Regions from separate parts of the Neorhizobium sp. NPDC001467 genome, predicted to be linked through region 1. Evidence: predicted binding sites of a transcription regulator. Region 1 holds the regulator's gene; each other region holds the start of a gene.
What was found. Region 1 encodes PhoB, which activates phosphate uptake and scavenging genes when phosphate is short. Its sites were predicted from a motif close to TGTCATNNANCTGTCAT; they were not measured.
Positions count from the first base shown of each region.

Region 2: a site for PhoB is predicted at 3,217-3,233, ahead of ACQKKX_RS12325 (inorganic diphosphatase). Genes of this name have one in related genera too.
Region 3: a site for PhoB is predicted at 1,655-1,671, ahead of ACQKKX_RS11050 (DUF2794 domain-containing protein). Genes of this name have one in related genera too.

Region 1 covers NZ_JBNNPS010000009.1:63,645-69,143, forward strand. Annotated here, with positions in the region: gene ACQKKX_RS16660 (GcrA family cell cycle regulator) at 1-412, shown strand, start outside; gene ACQKKX_RS16665 (PACE efflux transporter) at 628-1,068, shown strand; gene phoB (phosphate regulon transcriptional regulator PhoB) at 1,149-1,832, opposite strand; gene phoU (phosphate signaling complex protein PhoU) at 1,857-2,570, opposite strand; gene pstB (phosphate ABC transporter ATP-binding protein PstB) at 2,623-3,438, opposite strand; gene pstA (phosphate ABC transporter permease PstA) at 3,452-4,768, opposite strand; gene pstC (phosphate ABC transporter permease subunit PstC) at 4,765-5,499, opposite strand, start outside.
Region 2 covers NZ_JBNNPS010000005.1:84,814-90,312, forward strand. Annotated here, with positions in the region: gene ACQKKX_RS12300 (NADH-quinone oxidoreductase subunit B) at 1-492, opposite strand, end outside; gene ACQKKX_RS12305 (NADH-quinone oxidoreductase subunit A) at 483-848, opposite strand; tRNA gene ACQKKX_RS12310 (tRNA-Asp) at 1,537-1,613, opposite strand; tRNA gene ACQKKX_RS12315 (tRNA-Asp) at 1,673-1,749, opposite strand; tRNA gene ACQKKX_RS12320 (tRNA-Val) at 2,034-2,109, shown strand; gene ACQKKX_RS12325 (inorganic diphosphatase) at 2,571-3,170, opposite strand; gene hupB (DNA-binding protein HupB) at 3,379-3,657, opposite strand; gene ACQKKX_RS12335 (hypothetical protein) at 3,654-3,815, opposite strand; gene lon (endopeptidase La) at 3,961-5,499, opposite strand, start outside.
Region 3 covers NZ_JBNNPS010000004.1:147,965-153,463, forward strand. Annotated here, with positions in the region: gene ACQKKX_RS11040 (TSUP family transporter) at 1-426, shown strand, start outside; gene ACQKKX_RS11045 (DUF1223 domain-containing protein) at 618-1,367, shown strand; gene ACQKKX_RS11050 (DUF2794 domain-containing protein) at 1,690-2,079, shown strand; gene ACQKKX_RS11055 (N-acetyltransferase family protein) at 2,095-2,652, opposite strand; gene ACQKKX_RS11060 (Bax inhibitor-1/YccA family protein) at 2,759-3,493, opposite strand; gene ACQKKX_RS11065 (ABC transporter permease) at 3,671-5,499, opposite strand, start outside.

The DNA.
Region 1 (5,499 bases):
GGGCCGCGCGAAAGCCGGCGGAGCAGCGAGTGCTGCACCGCGCCCGGCCAAGCGCGTCGCTGCTTCCGCACCGCGCCCGCAGAGCAATTTTGCGGCCCGTCCGCAGGCTCGCACCGCGCAGCGCCCGGCCGGCGCTACCCTGGTCCGCGAAGAGATGGAGATGGAGGCGACGACGCAGGACGTTGCCGTCTACAAGCCGGCCGGCAACATCGTCGTGCCGATCAACCGCAAGCTGGCGCTGACGGAACTGACCGAGCGCACCTGCAAATGGCCGATGGGCGATCCGCTGAAGGACGACTTCCACTTCTGCGGCGCCGAATCCCCGGACAATTCGCCCTACTGCAAATACCATGGCCGCATGGCCTACCAGCCGGTCAACGAGCGTCGCAACAAGGCCGTTGCCCGCGCCTGAGCAGGCAAGGCCGCTAGCGCAAGAGATGAAAGCGGGCTTCCAGCCCGCTTTTTTTTGCGCCTACCGATCCGGCATTTGCCTGGTTGCAAGGCAGGTTTGCCGTAACGCCGCTTGCCATTAGATGGGCAAACACCTAATTACGGCTTGCGAGGACGACCTCCCCCGTACTGGGCATGAAACACCGGGACGACCCGGCCAAACCCAAGGGGTTGACTATGCGCACCACGCGCGATCGTATTCGTCATGCCATTAGCTTTGAGGTCATCGGGCTGGCAATCTTCACGCCACTCGCATCCTTCGTTTTCCACCTGCCCGTCGAGCATGTCGGCGTCGTCGGCATCGTTTCGGCAACCGTCGCCACGGCCTGGAACTATGTCTACAATCTCGGCTTCGACCATCTGATGCAGAAATTCCGCGGCAGCACTCAAAAGACGCTGCCCTTGCGTGTCGCCCACACCTTCCTGTTCGAGCTCGGCCTGCTGGTCGTGCTGCTACCGTTCATCGCCTGGTATCTTGGGGTGACGATCTGGCAGGCGCTGGTGATGGATATCTCGTTTGCGACCTTCTATCTGGTCTATGCCTTCGTCTTCAACATGGCCTATGACCGGATCTTTCCGCTGCCGGAATGGCGCGAGGCGCAGGCTCCCGCCGAGTAAATCACAGCGGATGAATGAGAAAAGGCCCGGATGCGCGATGCACATCCGGGCCTTTTCAATTTCAACGCAGATAAAGCGTCTCAGGCTTCCATCGAATAGCCCGCGCCACGAACGGTGCGGATGACATCCTGCATGTTGGAGAAGTTCAGCGCCTTGCGCAGGCGCCCGACATGCACGTCGACGGTGCGCTCGTCGACATAGATATCATGGCCCCAGACGCCATCCAGCAGCTGCGAGCGCGAGAAGACGCGGCCGGGTGACACCATCAGGAATTCCAGCAGGCGAAACTCGGTCGGTCCAAGCCGGACTTCGCGGCTCTTGCGGTGAACGCGGTGGGTTTCGCGATCGAGCTCGATGTCGCCGCATTTCAGGACGCTTGAGAGCACTTCCGGACGGGCACGGCGCAGCATCGCCTTGACGCGGGCCATCAGTTCGGGCGTGGAGAACGGTTTTACGACGTAATCGTCGGCGCCGGTGGCCAGGCCACGAACCCGTTCGCTCTCCTCGCCGCGTGCCGTCAGCATGATGATCGGCAGTCGTTCGGTCTCCGGCCGCATGCGCAGCCGTCGGCACAGCTCAATGCCGGAAACGCCCGGCAGCATCCAGTCGAGGATGAGAAGGTCAGGAACGCGTTCCTGAAGTCGGATTTCGGCTTCGTCACCGCGCAGCACGGTGTCGACCTCGTATCCTTCGGCTTCGAGATTGTAACGAAGAAGCACGCTCAGCGCTTCTTCGTCTTCAACGACCGCGATCTTGGGTAGCATGTCTGATCTGCTCCGTTCCGCCCGTCACTCGACGAGCGCACCAACCGTGTTTGCCGTATCGTCCTTCGGACGTTCGCCTTCGAGCTGGGCACCGGTCTTGATGTAATAGATGGTCTCGGCGATGTTGGTGGCGTGGTCGCCGATGCGCTCGATGTTCTTGGCGCAGAACAGGAGATGGGTGCACGACGTGATGTTGCGCGGATCTTCCATCATGTAGGTCAGGAGCTCGCGGAACAGCGACGTGTACATCGCGTCGATTTCCTCGTCGCGCTGGCGGATGATTTCCGCCTTCTCGGCCGAGCGGCTGGCAAAGACGTCGAGGACGTCCTTGAGCTGCACCAGGGCAAGCTCGGAGAGATGCTCGAGACCGCGGGCAAGCTTGCGCGGCACACCGGTGCCCTGCACGGCAATGACGCGCTTGGCGGTGTTCTTGCCAAGGTCGCCGACGCGCTCGAGATCGGCCGCGATGCGCAGCGTCCCGATGATCTCGCGAAGGTCGGACGCCATCGGCTGGCGCTTGGCAATGGTCACGATCGCCTTGTCCTGGATCTCGCGTTCGGCGTGATCGAGGATCACGTCGTCGGAGATGATCTTCTGGGCAAGCGCCGTATCCGAGTTGACGAGGGCGCGCACGGCATCGGAGCACATCTGCTCGGCCAGGCCACCCATTTCGGAAATGCGGCGGTTCAGGTATTTCAGCTCTTCGTCGTAGGCCGAAAGAATATGGGTCGAAACCATTTTTCTGATCCTTGATGTCGTAAGGTCTGGCAATCCGGGTGAAGCACCCAAATCAGCCGAAACGGCCCATGATGTAATCCTGCGTACGCTGGTCATCCGGGTTGGTGAACATCTTGTCGGTGTCGTTTTCCTCGACCAGCTGGCCGAGGTGGAACATCGCCGTACGCTGCGACACGCGGGCGGCCTGCTGCATGGAGTGCGTGACGATGACGATCGTGTAATTGGCGCGCAGTTCGTGGATGAGTTCCTCGACCTTTGCGGTTGCGATCGGGTCGAGCGCCGAACAGGGCTCGTCCATCAGGATGACTTCCGGCGAAACGGCAACGGCACGCGCGATGCACAGGCGCTGCTGCTGACCACCGGACAGGCCGGTGCCGCCTTCCTGCAGACGATCCTTGACTTCCGTCCACAGACCCGCGCGCTGAAGGCTGGCCTCGACGATCTGGTCCATGTCCGCCTTGTTCTTGGCCAGACCATGGATACGCGGGCCGTAAGCGATGTTTTCGTAGATCGACTTCGGAAACGGGTTCGGCTTCTGGAACACCATGCCGACGCGCGCACGCAGTTCCACGACGTCGATTTCCTTGTCGTAGATATCGTCGCCATCGAGGGTGATCTTGCCGGTGACGCGGCAGCCTTCGATCGTGTCGTTCATGCGGTTCAGCGTGCGCAGGAAGGTCGACTTGCCGCAACCCGACGGGCCGATGAGAGCCGTGACCGTGTTTTCGCGAACATTGAGGTTGACGTCGAACAGGGCGCGTTTCTCGCCGTAATAGACGGAGACGTCGTTGCCGATCATCTTGTAGGACATGTCATTCATCTTCTTGTCTAGCGCCTTTTCCACTGCTGCTTCAGACATCATGTTCATAACAGAGCTCCTTCTACCAGCGCCGTTCGAAACGACGACGCAAGAGGATCGCGCCGACGTTCATGACAATGAGGAACAGGAGCAGGATGATGATCGCTCCCGAGGTTCTTTCGACAAAGGCGCGTTCCGCCTCGTTGGCCCACATGTAGATCTGAACAGGCAGGGCCGTGGACGGATCGAGCGGGGTCGTCGGGTAGTTGGCGACGAAGGCGACCATGCCGATCAGGAGAAGCGGCGCGGTTTCGCCGAGCGCGTGCGCCAGGCCGATAATGGTGCCGGTCAGGATGCCCGGCATGGCAAGCGGCAGAACGTGGTGGAAGATGGTCTGCATCTTCGACGCGCCGAGCCCGAGTGCGGCAGCCCGGATCGACGGCGGAACCGCCTTCAGCGCCGCGCGGGTGGCGATGATGATGGTCGGCAGCGTCATCAGGGTCAGAACGAGACCGCCGACCAGCGAAGCCGAGCGCGGCAGTTCCATGAAATTGATGAAGACGGCAAGGCCGAGAAGACCGTAAACGATCGAAGGCACGGCCGCGAGGTTGTTGATGTTCACCTCGATCAGGTCGGTCAGCCTGTTCTTCGGTGCGAATTCCTCAAGATAGATCGAAGCGGCAACACCGATCGGCAGCGACAGGACAAGCACGATCAGCATCATGTAGAACGAGCCGATCAGGGCGACGCCGACGCCGGCGGCTTCCGGACGGCTGGACGCACCGTTGAAGAAGATGCCGCCGTTGAAATGCTTGGCGAGCGCACCGGCTTCGGCCAGCTTGTTCATCCAGCCGACCTGCTGGTCGGAAACCTTGCGGTTGTCTTCCGACACTTCGAGGTTGATCTGGCCTTTCCAGGCACTGTCGATATCGCCGGCGGCGAGCAGCGAGACGGTCTGCGTGGTGCCGATGATCTGCGGGTTGGCAACAACCATGTCGCGCAACTGGGCGCGCACGCCGTTGGAGATCATCTGGTTGACCGCACGCAGGGCCGAAGTGTCGCTTTCGGCAACGCCGAGCGCCTTGGCGACCGCATTGCGGGCGACGATCGGATAGTTCGCCGTCATCAGCTTCTGCGGATTGGTGGCGCGCTCGTTATCCTTGTCGATGATCTGTTCGGAAAACTCGACCGGGACGGTGATCATCGTCTGCTGGAAGGCGGTGTAACCCTTGGAAACGACCGACCACAAGAGCAGGAAGAGGAAGAGAAGACCGAAGGACAGTGCGGCGATGCCATAGGCACGGAAGCGACGCTCTGCGCGGTAACGACGCTTGATGCCGATGTCGCGGCGGGCGGGCCTGGTCAGCACGTCGGCGGGGGAAGAAACCACGTCGGTCATTCATACTGCTCCCGGTATTTGCGCACGATGAAGAGCGCGTAGATGTTGAGGCAAAGCGTGATCGCAAACAGCGTGATGCCGAGTGCGAAGGCGACGAGCGTCTGTGGCGAGGTGAATTCAAGGTCGCCCGTCAGCTGGCTGACGATCTTGACGGTCACGGTCGTCATCGGCTCGAACGGATTGAGCTGCATGCGGGCGGCAACACCGGCGGCAAGCACCACGATCATGGTTTCGCCGATGGCGCGCGAAGCGGTCATCAGCAGAGCGCCGACGACGCCCGGCAGGGCTGCCGGCATGACGACCTTCTTGATGGTTTCGGACTTGGTCGCACCGAGACCGAGCGAACCGTCACGCAGGGCGCGGGGCACTGCGGTGATGATGTCGTCCGACAGCGAGGAGACGTAAGGGATCAGCATGATGCCCATGACGAACCCGGCCGTCAGAACGCTCTGCGCCTGGATGAAATTGGCATATTCGCCGGTAACGAGACCATTCAGCTGCGCCGAGATATCACGCAGGAACGGACCGACCGAGGTGAGCGCGAAGAAGCCGTAGACGATGGTCGGAATGCCGGCCAGGACTTCAAGCAGCGGCTTGGCGACCGAGCGCACCTTCGGGGATGCATATTCCGACATGTAGATGGCGGAGAACAGACCGACCGGAACGGCGACCAGCATCGCGACGAAGCCGATATAAAGCGTGCCGGCAAGCAGCGGGATGAGACCGAACTG
Region 2 (5,499 bases), on a different contig from region 1:
CGGCACGTAGATGTCTACCGGCACGACGCGGTCACAGCCGCGCACCACCGAATAGGAATAGTGATAATAACCGCCGCCATTGGCGCAGGAACCCATGGAGATGACGTAACGCGGCTCCGGCATCTGGTCGTAGACCTTGCGGAGTGCGGGCGCCATCTTGTTGGTCAACGTGCCGGCAACGATCATCACGTCCGACTGGCGCGGCGAAGCGCGCGGCGCGACCCCAAAGCGCTCCATGTCGTAACGCGGACCGGAGGCCTGCATCAGGCCTTCAACGGCGCAACAGGCCAGACCGAACTGCATCCACATCAGCGAGCCGGTGCGCGCCCAGGTGATCAGCTCGTCGGTCGAGGTGACGAGAAAGCCCTTGTCGGCCAGCTCGTTATCGACATCGGTGAAAAACGGATCGGTGGCGCCGACAGGTTTGCCGGTCGCCGGATCAAGGATGCCCTTCGGCTTTTGCGCGACGAGCGTGTTTCCGGTCATTCCCATTCGAGAGCTCCCTTCTTCCATTCGTAGATGAAGCCGATGGTGAGCACGCCAAGGAACACCATCATGGACCAGAAGCCGAACCAGCCCATTTCACCGAAGGACACGGCCCAGGGGAACAGGAAGGCGACTTCCAGATCAAAGATGATGAACAGGATCGAAACCAGATAGAACCGGATATCGAACTTTATGCGCGCGTCATCGAAGGCGTTGAAACCGCATTCGAAAGCGGAGAGCTTTTCCGGATCCGGTGCCTTGTAGGCCACCGCGAAGGGCGCGATCAGCAGCGCCAGACCGATCACCATGGAAATGCCGATGAAGATCGCGATCGGGAGATAGGAACTGAGAAGTTCAGTCATTGTATTTCATCCCTGCCTGACCGCAAGCGAGGGGCAAGCGCCCAACACTTATGCACTGGCCAAGCGAACGTGCATTGCAACAAGCGCTGACTATCGCAGGACAGCCCCACGCGCAAGAGGTTTAGCCCCCAACCCCCACTCCAAAATGACGCGAAAGACGACGAAAGGTCGCAGCATGTGGAGAAAAGCCATGAAGTGCCGGGAAAGCCCCGCCATGACGATCGGTGGCATTGCACCTAATTTAGGAACTGGACTGAAAACATCAAGCTTTTCGGGGATTTTTGCGCGATCTTGTCGGCATATTTTGCGGGCGACCCCGGCACAATCGTCGCTCAGCTGCGACGATAGCGCGCAGGCATCGCGCAATCGGAATCAACCGTCACGTCGCACACCTACATGCCCAATGCAATCAGTAGCTTAGCTTCCCACGCGAGGAGGACGGCTGCGCCGCGCGGCTGCCAACGGGACGACGTCGCTCCTGCAGCAGCACATACCTAGCACCATGCTGGTCAGCCTATGGCAGTCCCAGCAATGCGTTTGCGACCGCAGGCATGTAGCCACGCATCAGAAGAGCCTCTGGAAGAGGGAAGCGCAGATTGCCTGACAGAACTCATGGGCACGAGATGGTTCGCAGAACCGATGCGCACCAACAAATGGGACTCTAGGAACTTGGAAGAATGAAGAGAAATGGCGCGAGTGACGGGGCTCGAACCCGCGACCTCCGGCGTGACAGGCCGGCACTCTAACCGACTGAGCTACACCCGCGCATTTTGCCTTGCGGCGATCTTCCACCGAAGTGAAAGAAGAGTTTGAGGAAGAGATAGTGGCGCGAGTGACGGGGCTCGAACCCGCGACCTCCGGCGTGACAGGCCGGCACTCTAACCAACTGAGCTACACCCGCACTTATCTCGAAACGAAGCATTCGAATAAGAAGCTTCCCTTCCCCCGGCGGCCTCAACCGCTTGGGATGAGCGCTCACTAAGAGGTTCGCGGACGGGTGTCAACAAGTTTTGACGACAAAAGAATGACGAAATCAACTTTCCCCAACCAGCTCTCCGCCAGACGGAGATTTCCCCATATCTGTCGCAAATTTTTCAAAAAAACGGAAAAAGCCTCTTGCGGATTTCCGCGCTTCCGCATATCTCACGGCCACCGACGCGGCGGACACGATCCGCTTGAAGCGTAGGGCGATTAGCTCAGTTGGTAGAGCGCCTCGTTTACACCGAGGATGTCGGGAGTTCGAGTCTCTCATCGCCCACCATTTTCATCTCCTTTATGTAGTTTGGTTTTTTGTTCACGCGGCATGACCTTAACCGGTCAGCTGAGCGCTAAACCGCAGCGTATGTTCAAACTGGAAGCAACGCACGGCGTCCCTTCGTCCATTCACAACAGCATGGTCGAGATTGTGTCGCGTGCCGCTTCAGGTCAGCAATAGCGGCTGCCGTCCTTCGTCTCCGGCTGACGCCGTTCCCCAGCCCTTGTGACCATCACTGACAGGCGCCATCGCGGCGTACAGGGTTCGCGTCATGTACCTCCCCTTTCCCTCCCTACCACTCACCGATGGGAGCAGGCGCCCATGGGTGACGATCCTCCGCTGGAGCGCAGGTCGTTGCCACCCCGGCGGCTCGCGCTCGAACGTCTCCTCTCTCTGGCGAGAAGGAGGAAGCACGAAAAAGGCCGGGTGAACCCGGCCTTTCCCATCGTCGGCACAGGTAACCGCGATTACTTCTTGGCTTTGTAGGCCTTAATGGCTTCGGCCACCTCGCCTTCCGCATGCGCGGCGTTTTCAAAGCCGTTCAGCTCGACAGCTTTGCGGCCGGCCGGCAGTTGCTTATAGACACGGAAGAAGGCCTGGAGGCGCTCCTGCTCGATCTGCGGGAGGTCGGTGATTTCCTTGATGTTGTCGTAAGTGGGATCGATCTTGCTGGTCGGCACGGCGACAATCTTGTCGTCAACTTCACCGCCATCGATCATCTTCAGAACGCCGATCGGACGAACCTTGATGATGGCGCCCGGAACGATCGGTTCGCGGGTGTAGACGATCGCGTCGAGCGGATCGTTGTCACCGCCAAGGGAACTGGTGATCGAGCCGTAATTGCCGGGATAGACGACCGGCATGGACTGGTAACGGTCCACGACGACATGACCGGTCTTGGCATCGATTTCATACTTGGTGAAGCTACCCTGCGGGATCTCGATAGCGACGTTGAATTCCTTGCCGTCATCCGTCTTCTGCGGAAAGTCGAGATAGGAGACGTAATCAGCAGCAGCGATGCTCGCGGTGGCGGACAGAACGGCGGCGGCGATGAGAAGCGTTTTCATGGAGACCCCATTTTTATCAGTGAGGCGCTTCACCTAGGGGCCTGACATGACATGCGCATGACATGGCCCGGGCATGACTTCGGCCTGTTCCCCGTCAGGTCAAAGCAACGGCCGCGTGGCACGGCAACACCCGCGGCCCGATCAACAAAAAACCCCGGAGATGCTCCGGGGTTTCAAGACTGTGGCAGCAGACTGCCCCGTCCGACAATTACTTGTTGTTGACAGCGTCCTTCAGGCCCTTGCCGGCCGAGAACTTCGGCACGTTGCGCGCCGGGATGTCAACTTCCGCGCCCGTCGACGGGTTGCGGCCCTTGGAGGCTTCGCGGTGCGAAACGGAGAAGCTGCCGAAACCGGCGAGACGGATGTCGCCGCCCTTCTGCAGTTCGGCCTGGACCGTGTCGAAAACAGCGTCGACTGCGGATGCGGCGTCGGACTTCGACAGACCAGCCTTTTCGGCAACGGCGGTAACCAATTCGGTCTTGTTCATGTTTCCACCCCTTTCAATGGTTTGAAACGTATCAAGTTCAGCTCCGGGGCGACAATGATTTTGAGCGTCCCCTGCGCACCCAAAAGCTCTGGAAACGCCTGAAAAACAAGGGGGGCGGGATCATTTTTCACAAAAAAGGCCGGCAAAAAGCCGGCCATTTTCGGAAAAGATCGAAGCGTCCAATTAAAACAGGGAATAAATACCTAGTATTGCTGGAACGCCCGGAAAATAAGGCTTTTTGGCGACGCAAATACTTGGCCCGCAATAATCCCGCAGGTCGCGAACGACCTGCGGAAAGCCGCCTTAATGGGCAACCGTGGTGCTCGATTCGTCGGAACCCTCAACGGTCGCGATCACCGGGGTCTCAATCGAGCCGTCCCATTCGATCGGTTCGGGCTGGCGAATGAGTGCATGCTTGATGACTTCGCCCATGCGCGAGACCGGAATGATTTCCATGCCGTTCTTCACATTGTCCGGAATGTCGGCCAAGTCCTTGGCGTTTTCTTCCGGGATCAGCACCTTCTTGATGCCGCCGCGAAGCGCTGCAAGCAGCTTCTCCTTCAAGCCGCCGATCGGCAGGACGCGACCGCGCAGGGTCACTTCACCGGTCATGGCGACATCCTTGGAAACCGGGATGCCGGTCATGATCGAGACGATCGCCGTGGCCATGCCGACGCCGGCCGACGGGCCGTCCTTCGGGGTTGCGCCTTCCGGCACGTGGACGTGGATGTCCGACTTGTCGAAACGCGGCGGCTCGATGCCGAAATCGACGGCGCGCGAGCGGACATAGGAGGCCGCCGCCGAAATCGATTCCTTCATGACGTCCTTGAGGTTGCCGGTCACGGTCATGCGACCCTTGCCCGGCATCATCACGCCTTCGATCGTCAACAGCTCACCGCCGACTTCCGTCCACGCGAGACCGGTCACGACACCGACCTGATCCTCGCCCTCGGCTTCGCCATGGCGGAACCGCGGCACGCCCAGATAGTCGGAAATGTTCTCCGCCGTTACGGCGACAGACTTGGTCTTGCCCTTGATGATCTCGGTCACGGCCTTGCGGGCGAGCTTCATCAGCTCGCGCTCGAAGGAGCGAACACCGGCTTCGCGGGTATATTGCTGGCTGATGGCCATCAGGGCATCGTCCGAAACCGAGAACTCGTTCGGCTGCAGGGCATGTTCCTTGATCGCCTTCGGCAGAAGGTGACGCTTGGCGATCTCGCGCTTCTCATCTTCTGTGTAACCGGCGATACGGATGATCTCCATGCGGTCCATCAGCGGACCCGGAATGTTCAGCGTATTCGCCGTGGTGATGAACATCACGTCGGACAAATCGTATTCGACTTCCAGGTAGTGATCCATGAAAGTGCCGTTCTGGGCCGGATCAAGTACTTCGAGCAGAGCAGACGACGGATCGCCACGGAAATCCGAACCCATCTTGTCGATTTCATCGAGCAGGAAAAGCGGGTTGGACTTCTTGGCCTTCTTCATCGACTGGATGACCTTGCCGGGCATCGAGCCGATATAGGTGCGGCGGTGACCACGGATTTCGGCCTCGTCACGAACGCCACCGAGCGCCATGCGCACATATTCGCGGCCGGTCGCCTTGGCGATCGACTGGGCGAGCGACGTCTTACCGACGCCCGGAGGACCGACGAGGCAGAGGATCGGCCCCTTGATCTTCGTCGCGCGCGCCTGGACCGCCAGGTACTCGACAATGCGTTCCTTGACCTTCTCAAGCCCGAAGTGATCCTGTTCGAGGATCTGTTCGGCATTGTTGAGATCGGCCTTGATCTTGGACTTCTTGCCCCACGGAATGGTCAAGAGCCAGTCGAGATAATTGCG
Region 3 (5,499 bases), on a different contig from region 1:
ATGCCGATCCTGGTGTGGTTGCCCGTCAACAGGCTGCAACTCGACGCTGCGCGACCGTCCCATGCCTTTCTGGCCGGCCTGCTCTCAGGCGCGATGACGATCAGCGTCGGCGTTGCGGGCCCCACGGTCGACATCTTCTTCATCCGTACCCAGATGGACCGACGCAAGATCATCGCCACCAAGGCGTCGATCCAGACCTTGTCGCATCTCGCAAAAATCACCTTCTATTGGCAGGCCGCCTTCGACCTTCCGACCATGGACGCCGTTTCCGTGTTACTTGCTGCACCGATCGCCATTTTCGGGGCGCGGGCAGGCAATGGTATCCTGCAAAAGATGACTGACGCCAATTTCCGCAGCTGGACCCGGTGGGTCGTGACAGCCGTCGGCGCCGTCTACCTAACCCAGGGCCTGCTGAAACTTGTTTGAAGTGGGTGCGATTTTCGATAAGTGACATATGGTCGTGATGAATATGATAGGTAGACCGATTTCGTGACTGTCCCTCACCCGGTTGTGACTTCCGTTTGACCAGATGCTTTGCGTATTTTGAGGAATGGAAAAGCGCGTGGCCGCGCCGTTACCTCCTCCTCCCGCCCGGTTCGTCCAAAAGGTTTTGTTCGATGTTTCCGACTGTCCGTAGCGCCGCATTCCTGATCGGCCTGTTGTCTGCCGGTCTTGCCAGCGCCGGCGAGGTTGAAAACCCAAAGGGTGTCGTCGAATTGTTCACCGCGCAGGGCTGCGCTTCCTGTCCGCCGGCCGATGCCGCACTGAAAAAACTGGTCGAGCAGGGGGATGTCGTCGCGCTCGCCTATCACGTCGATTACTGGAACTATCTCGGCTGGACCGATACGCTGAGTTCCAAGGAGAACACCGAGCGGCAATATGGCTATGCCCATTCCTTCGGCCGCAGCGGGGTCTACACGCCACAGGCGGTGGTCAACGGCCGCGACCACCTGATCGGAACGGATGTCGCCGCCATCAACCAGAAGATGGACGGAATGAAGGGTGCCGGTCAGGGCCTGACCGTTCCCGTCAAGGCGGACATGAATGGCGAGGAAATCGAGATCAGTATCGGCGCCGGTACCGGCAAGGCCGATATCGTAATCGCCTATTTTACCAAAAAGGAAAAGGTCGCCGTCGAAAAGGGCGAAAATACCGGCAAGCAGATGGAATACTGGCACAGCGTCTATGACGTGCAGACCGTCGGCATGTGGGATGGCAAGGACATGAAGATCACCGTGCCCGCGCGCACCATGGGCAAGGGTAAGAAGGATGGCTGCGCCATTCTTCTGCAATCGTCGAAGCCCGGCGGGGAGCCTGCCGCCATCGTCGGCGCGACGGTGCTGATGGCCGGACGCAAGCGCGACTGATACCGATTCATTCAATGAAATGTGTGAAGGACGGTCTCACGAGGCCGCGAGGATGTTGGCTGCCCGATCCGGAACGTTGGGGGGCTGGGGGTAAGGGTCAGCGCTCCGGATCGGGCTTGCTTGACGCGATGGCGTCAACCAACAATGCCAATCTCGCGCCGGATTCAGGCGCTGTTTTGACCGAAATGCGGCGATAAAAATAACCTTGTTCGATTGCATCTAAGGGTTTTGCGCAGCATCTCAGCCGCAACCGGCCGGGCTTGCATTTTCCTGGCGCTGAGGCACACTGTCATATGTCTGCAATCTTCGATCTGGAGCCATGATGACTGACCACCCGGATTTTCCGAGGGGATCGAACCCCGAAGACAGTGCCGTCGTTGTCGATCTCGACCATTACAGACAGAACCGCGATCCGCTGCCGATCACCTTTCACCGACGCGAGCTCGACGCCATCCTGTGGATTTATGGCCGCATGGTGGGCGAGGGGGAGTGGAAGGACTATGCCATCGATCACACCAGGGAAAAGGCGGTGTTTTCCGTCTTCAAGCGATCCGGCGAAATGCCGCTTTTCAGAATAGAGAAAAATCCGAAACTGGCGGCCAAGCAGGGTGCCTTTTCCGTCGTCAATACTCAGGGCAGGATCCTGAAGCGCGGCCATGACCTGCAACAGGTACTGAAGGTCTTCGACAAGGCGCTGAAGCTCGTCGATTGATCGGCCCTGCCGCTTCTAACCGCGAAAGAGCGAGCCGGGATAGGTGGCTGGGTCGGGCAGCGTTTCCGTTCCCTCACCGAGAGCAATCTGCATGAAGATCGTGTCCTGCCACTTGCCGTGCTTGAACCCTGCGCCCTTGATGGTGCCGGTCATTTCAAAGCCCAGACTTTTGTGGAGCGCCACCGATGCGGGGCTGACGCCGCCAATGACGGCGACCATCTGGCGAAAGCCCAGTGCCTCGCAGCGAGCCAGAAGCTCTTTCAGAAGCGCTTTGCCGACGCCCTGTCCGCGCGCGTCCGGGGCGAGATAGATCGAATCCTCCACCAGCCAGCGATAGGCCGGGCGGGTTCGAAAGGCGGAGGCATAGGCAAACCCGAGAATCCCGTTCCCTTCTGCCTCGGCGACAATATAGGGATATCCCTTCGCCCCGACGGCGTGGAAACGATCGCTCATCTCCGCCTGATCCGGCGGGATTATCTCGTAGCTTGCAGAACCATGAAGCACGCTGTCGCGATAAATTTCAGTGATTGCCGGCAGATCGGCGGGCGTTGCGTCGCGCAGGTGAACGGTCATGGGTAAGCCGGCCGGTATCAGTTTAGATTTACACTATGGCAGGCCGGGTATTCGGACAACAAAAAGGCGGCCCCGGGGCCGCCCCTTCGTCACGCTCGTGTTGTTCTCAGTCGCGGTTTCCGAGGAAACGCAGCAGGAACAGGAAGAGGTTGATGAAGTCGAGATAAAGCGTCAGTGCGCCCATAATGGCCATGCGGCCGGTCGTGGTCACGTCATTGCCTTCGTAGTACATTTCCTTGATCTTCTGCGTATCATAGGCGGTCAGGCCGGCGAAGATCAGCACGCCGATGGCCGAGATGGCAAAGCCGAGGGCGGAAGAGGCCAGGAAAATATTGACGATCGAGGCGATGATCAGGCCGAACAGGCCCATGATCAGAAACGAGCCCATCGCCGACAGATCCTTGCGCGTGCTATAGCCGTAAAGCGACAGCGCACCAAAGGAAGCAGCGGTGATGAAGAAGGTCTGGACGATGCTCTCGCTCGTGTAGACCATGAAAATCGACGATAGGGACAGGCCCATCAATGCGGCGTAGATCCAGAACGTCGTCTGTGCGGCAGAAACGCTCAGCTTATGGATGCGGAAGCTCAGGAAGAAGACGAGCGCCAGCGGCGCAAGCATCACCACCCAGCGAAGCGGAGAGCCGAAGATCGCCTGGGCAAAGGCCGGGCTGCTGATGGCAGCGCTATAGGTTCCATAGGCGGCCAGGCCGGTGATGGCCAAGGCGAGCGCCATCAGGTTGTAGACCTTGAGCATATAGGAGCGCAGGCCCTGATCGATCATCGCGCCTGACTGCACGCCGCCGCGTGCCATGCGGTGTTGATAGTTCTGGGGATCAGCCATGTTTTCCTCTCAAAGTTCCGAGAACGTTCGGTGTGCCGGCATGGCCGGGCGCCGCTGCGGAGCTCCAGCAGGCATGGCATGAATATGCTGGCAGTTGCGCCGGCATTCAAGGTTCTGACTCTGGATTCCCGACCATGACAGGAATTTAATGTTGCAAGGCTGCGCTCGTGCGCTGTTTCAAAGCTCGCGCAATACGGGAGCCGCCTTCTGGCCGAGGATACGCCATGTGCCGGCAAGCCCGATGCCGACCGTCAGCACCAGCGCGATCACCAGCGTCAGCAATGCCACATCCGGCATGAAGGCAGACTGCAGGCGCATGATTTTGGCGACCACATACCAGGCGGCTGCCGTCCCCGCGAACAGCGCGAATATGGCGGTCGCCGCGCCGAGGATCATGTATTCGTAGCTGAAGGCGCGGATGAGCATGGAACGTGTGCCGCCAAGCGTCTTCAGGATGACGGCATCGTGTGTGCGGGCGCGGTTGCCGGCCGCAAGCGCACCCGCCAGTACCAGCACGGATGCGATCAGCGCCACGGCCGCCGCCGCCCGGATCGCGGTGGCAAGCTGGCCGACCAACTGGTCGACGATATCGATCGCATCCTTGACCCGCACACTGGTAATGGTCGGAAAGGTGTTGGTCACTGCCTTCAGGATGGAGGCTTCCACCTGCGGCGACGCACCCGTATCGGTTAGCGTCGCCAGCCAAGCATGCGGGGCCCCTCGGAACGTATTGGGCGAAAACACCATGACGAAGTTGATCGAGAGGGATTCCCAGGCGATGCTGCGGAAATTGGCAATCCGAGCGGTGATATTGCGGCCGAGCACGTTGACGGTGACGGCATCGCCGATCTTCAGACCCAGTTCGCGCGCTTCTTCCGCGGAAAAGGAAACAAGCGGATCGCCGTCATAATCCGCGGGCCACCATTGGCCCTCGACCAGTTTGGAATTGGCGGGAAGGTCGGTATCGTATGTGATGCCGCGATCGCCGCGCAGAACCCAGCGGCCGGACGGCGGCACGTTCATTTTTCCGACGTCCTCTCCGTTAAAGGCGAGAATCCGGCCACGCAGCATCGGCACCTGCGTAATCGTGCCCTGCGGCGACTGCTGTTTGAGGACGTCGACGAAGCGCTCCCGCTCCGCGCTTTGAATATCGACGAAGAAAAAGTTCGGGGCATTCTGCATCATCGTGCCGTTCAACTGGCGACGCAGGTTGCCGTCGATCAGCGTAAGGGTGACCAGCAGAGCCAGACCGAGACCCAGCGAAAGGACGACGGACGGAGTAAGCGCACCGGGACGGTGGATATTGCCGATGGCGAGCCGCAGCGCCGGCGAGGCGACGCGCGGGCATTTTCGGGCAAGCACGGCGATGGCGGCTGCAACAAGGCGCAGAAGAACGAAGGCGAAAGCCACGGCGCCGAGAAAGACGGCGGCAATAAACCGGTCTTCGGCAGAGGCGATTGCCAACCCCGCAAGCGCTGCCAGGGCCACGCCGGCGGCAACCAGATAGGGCCATGACGGCAGGCGCGCCTGTTCGAAGCCCTGCTCGCGAAACAGGGCAGTGGCGGGCACTTCGCGCGCATGGCCAAGCGGCAGGATGGCGAAGGCAAATGTCGTCAGCAGACCGAACAGAGCGGCGAGCACCAGGGCCGAGGGATAAAGCGTCACTTCAGCCGGCACCGGCAGCGCGCCCTCAAGGAAGCGCAGAGCGACAAAGGGCGCGACGGCGCCGACGGCAAGGCCGAGCGCTATGCCGATACCGCCGAGAATGAGGATCTGGAACAGATAGGTGACGGTAATGACGAAGGCCGGTGCGCCGAGACATTTCAGCGTTGCAATGGTGGTGCGCTTGCTGTCGAGAAAGGCGCGAACGGCGTTGGCGACGCCGACGCCGCCCACGATGAGGGCCGTGAGGCCGACCAGGGTCAGGAACTGCGAAAAGCGCTCGACATTTTCGGTAAGCGACGGTGCTGCCCGGTCGCTGCTGCGGATCGACCAGCCGGCGCTCG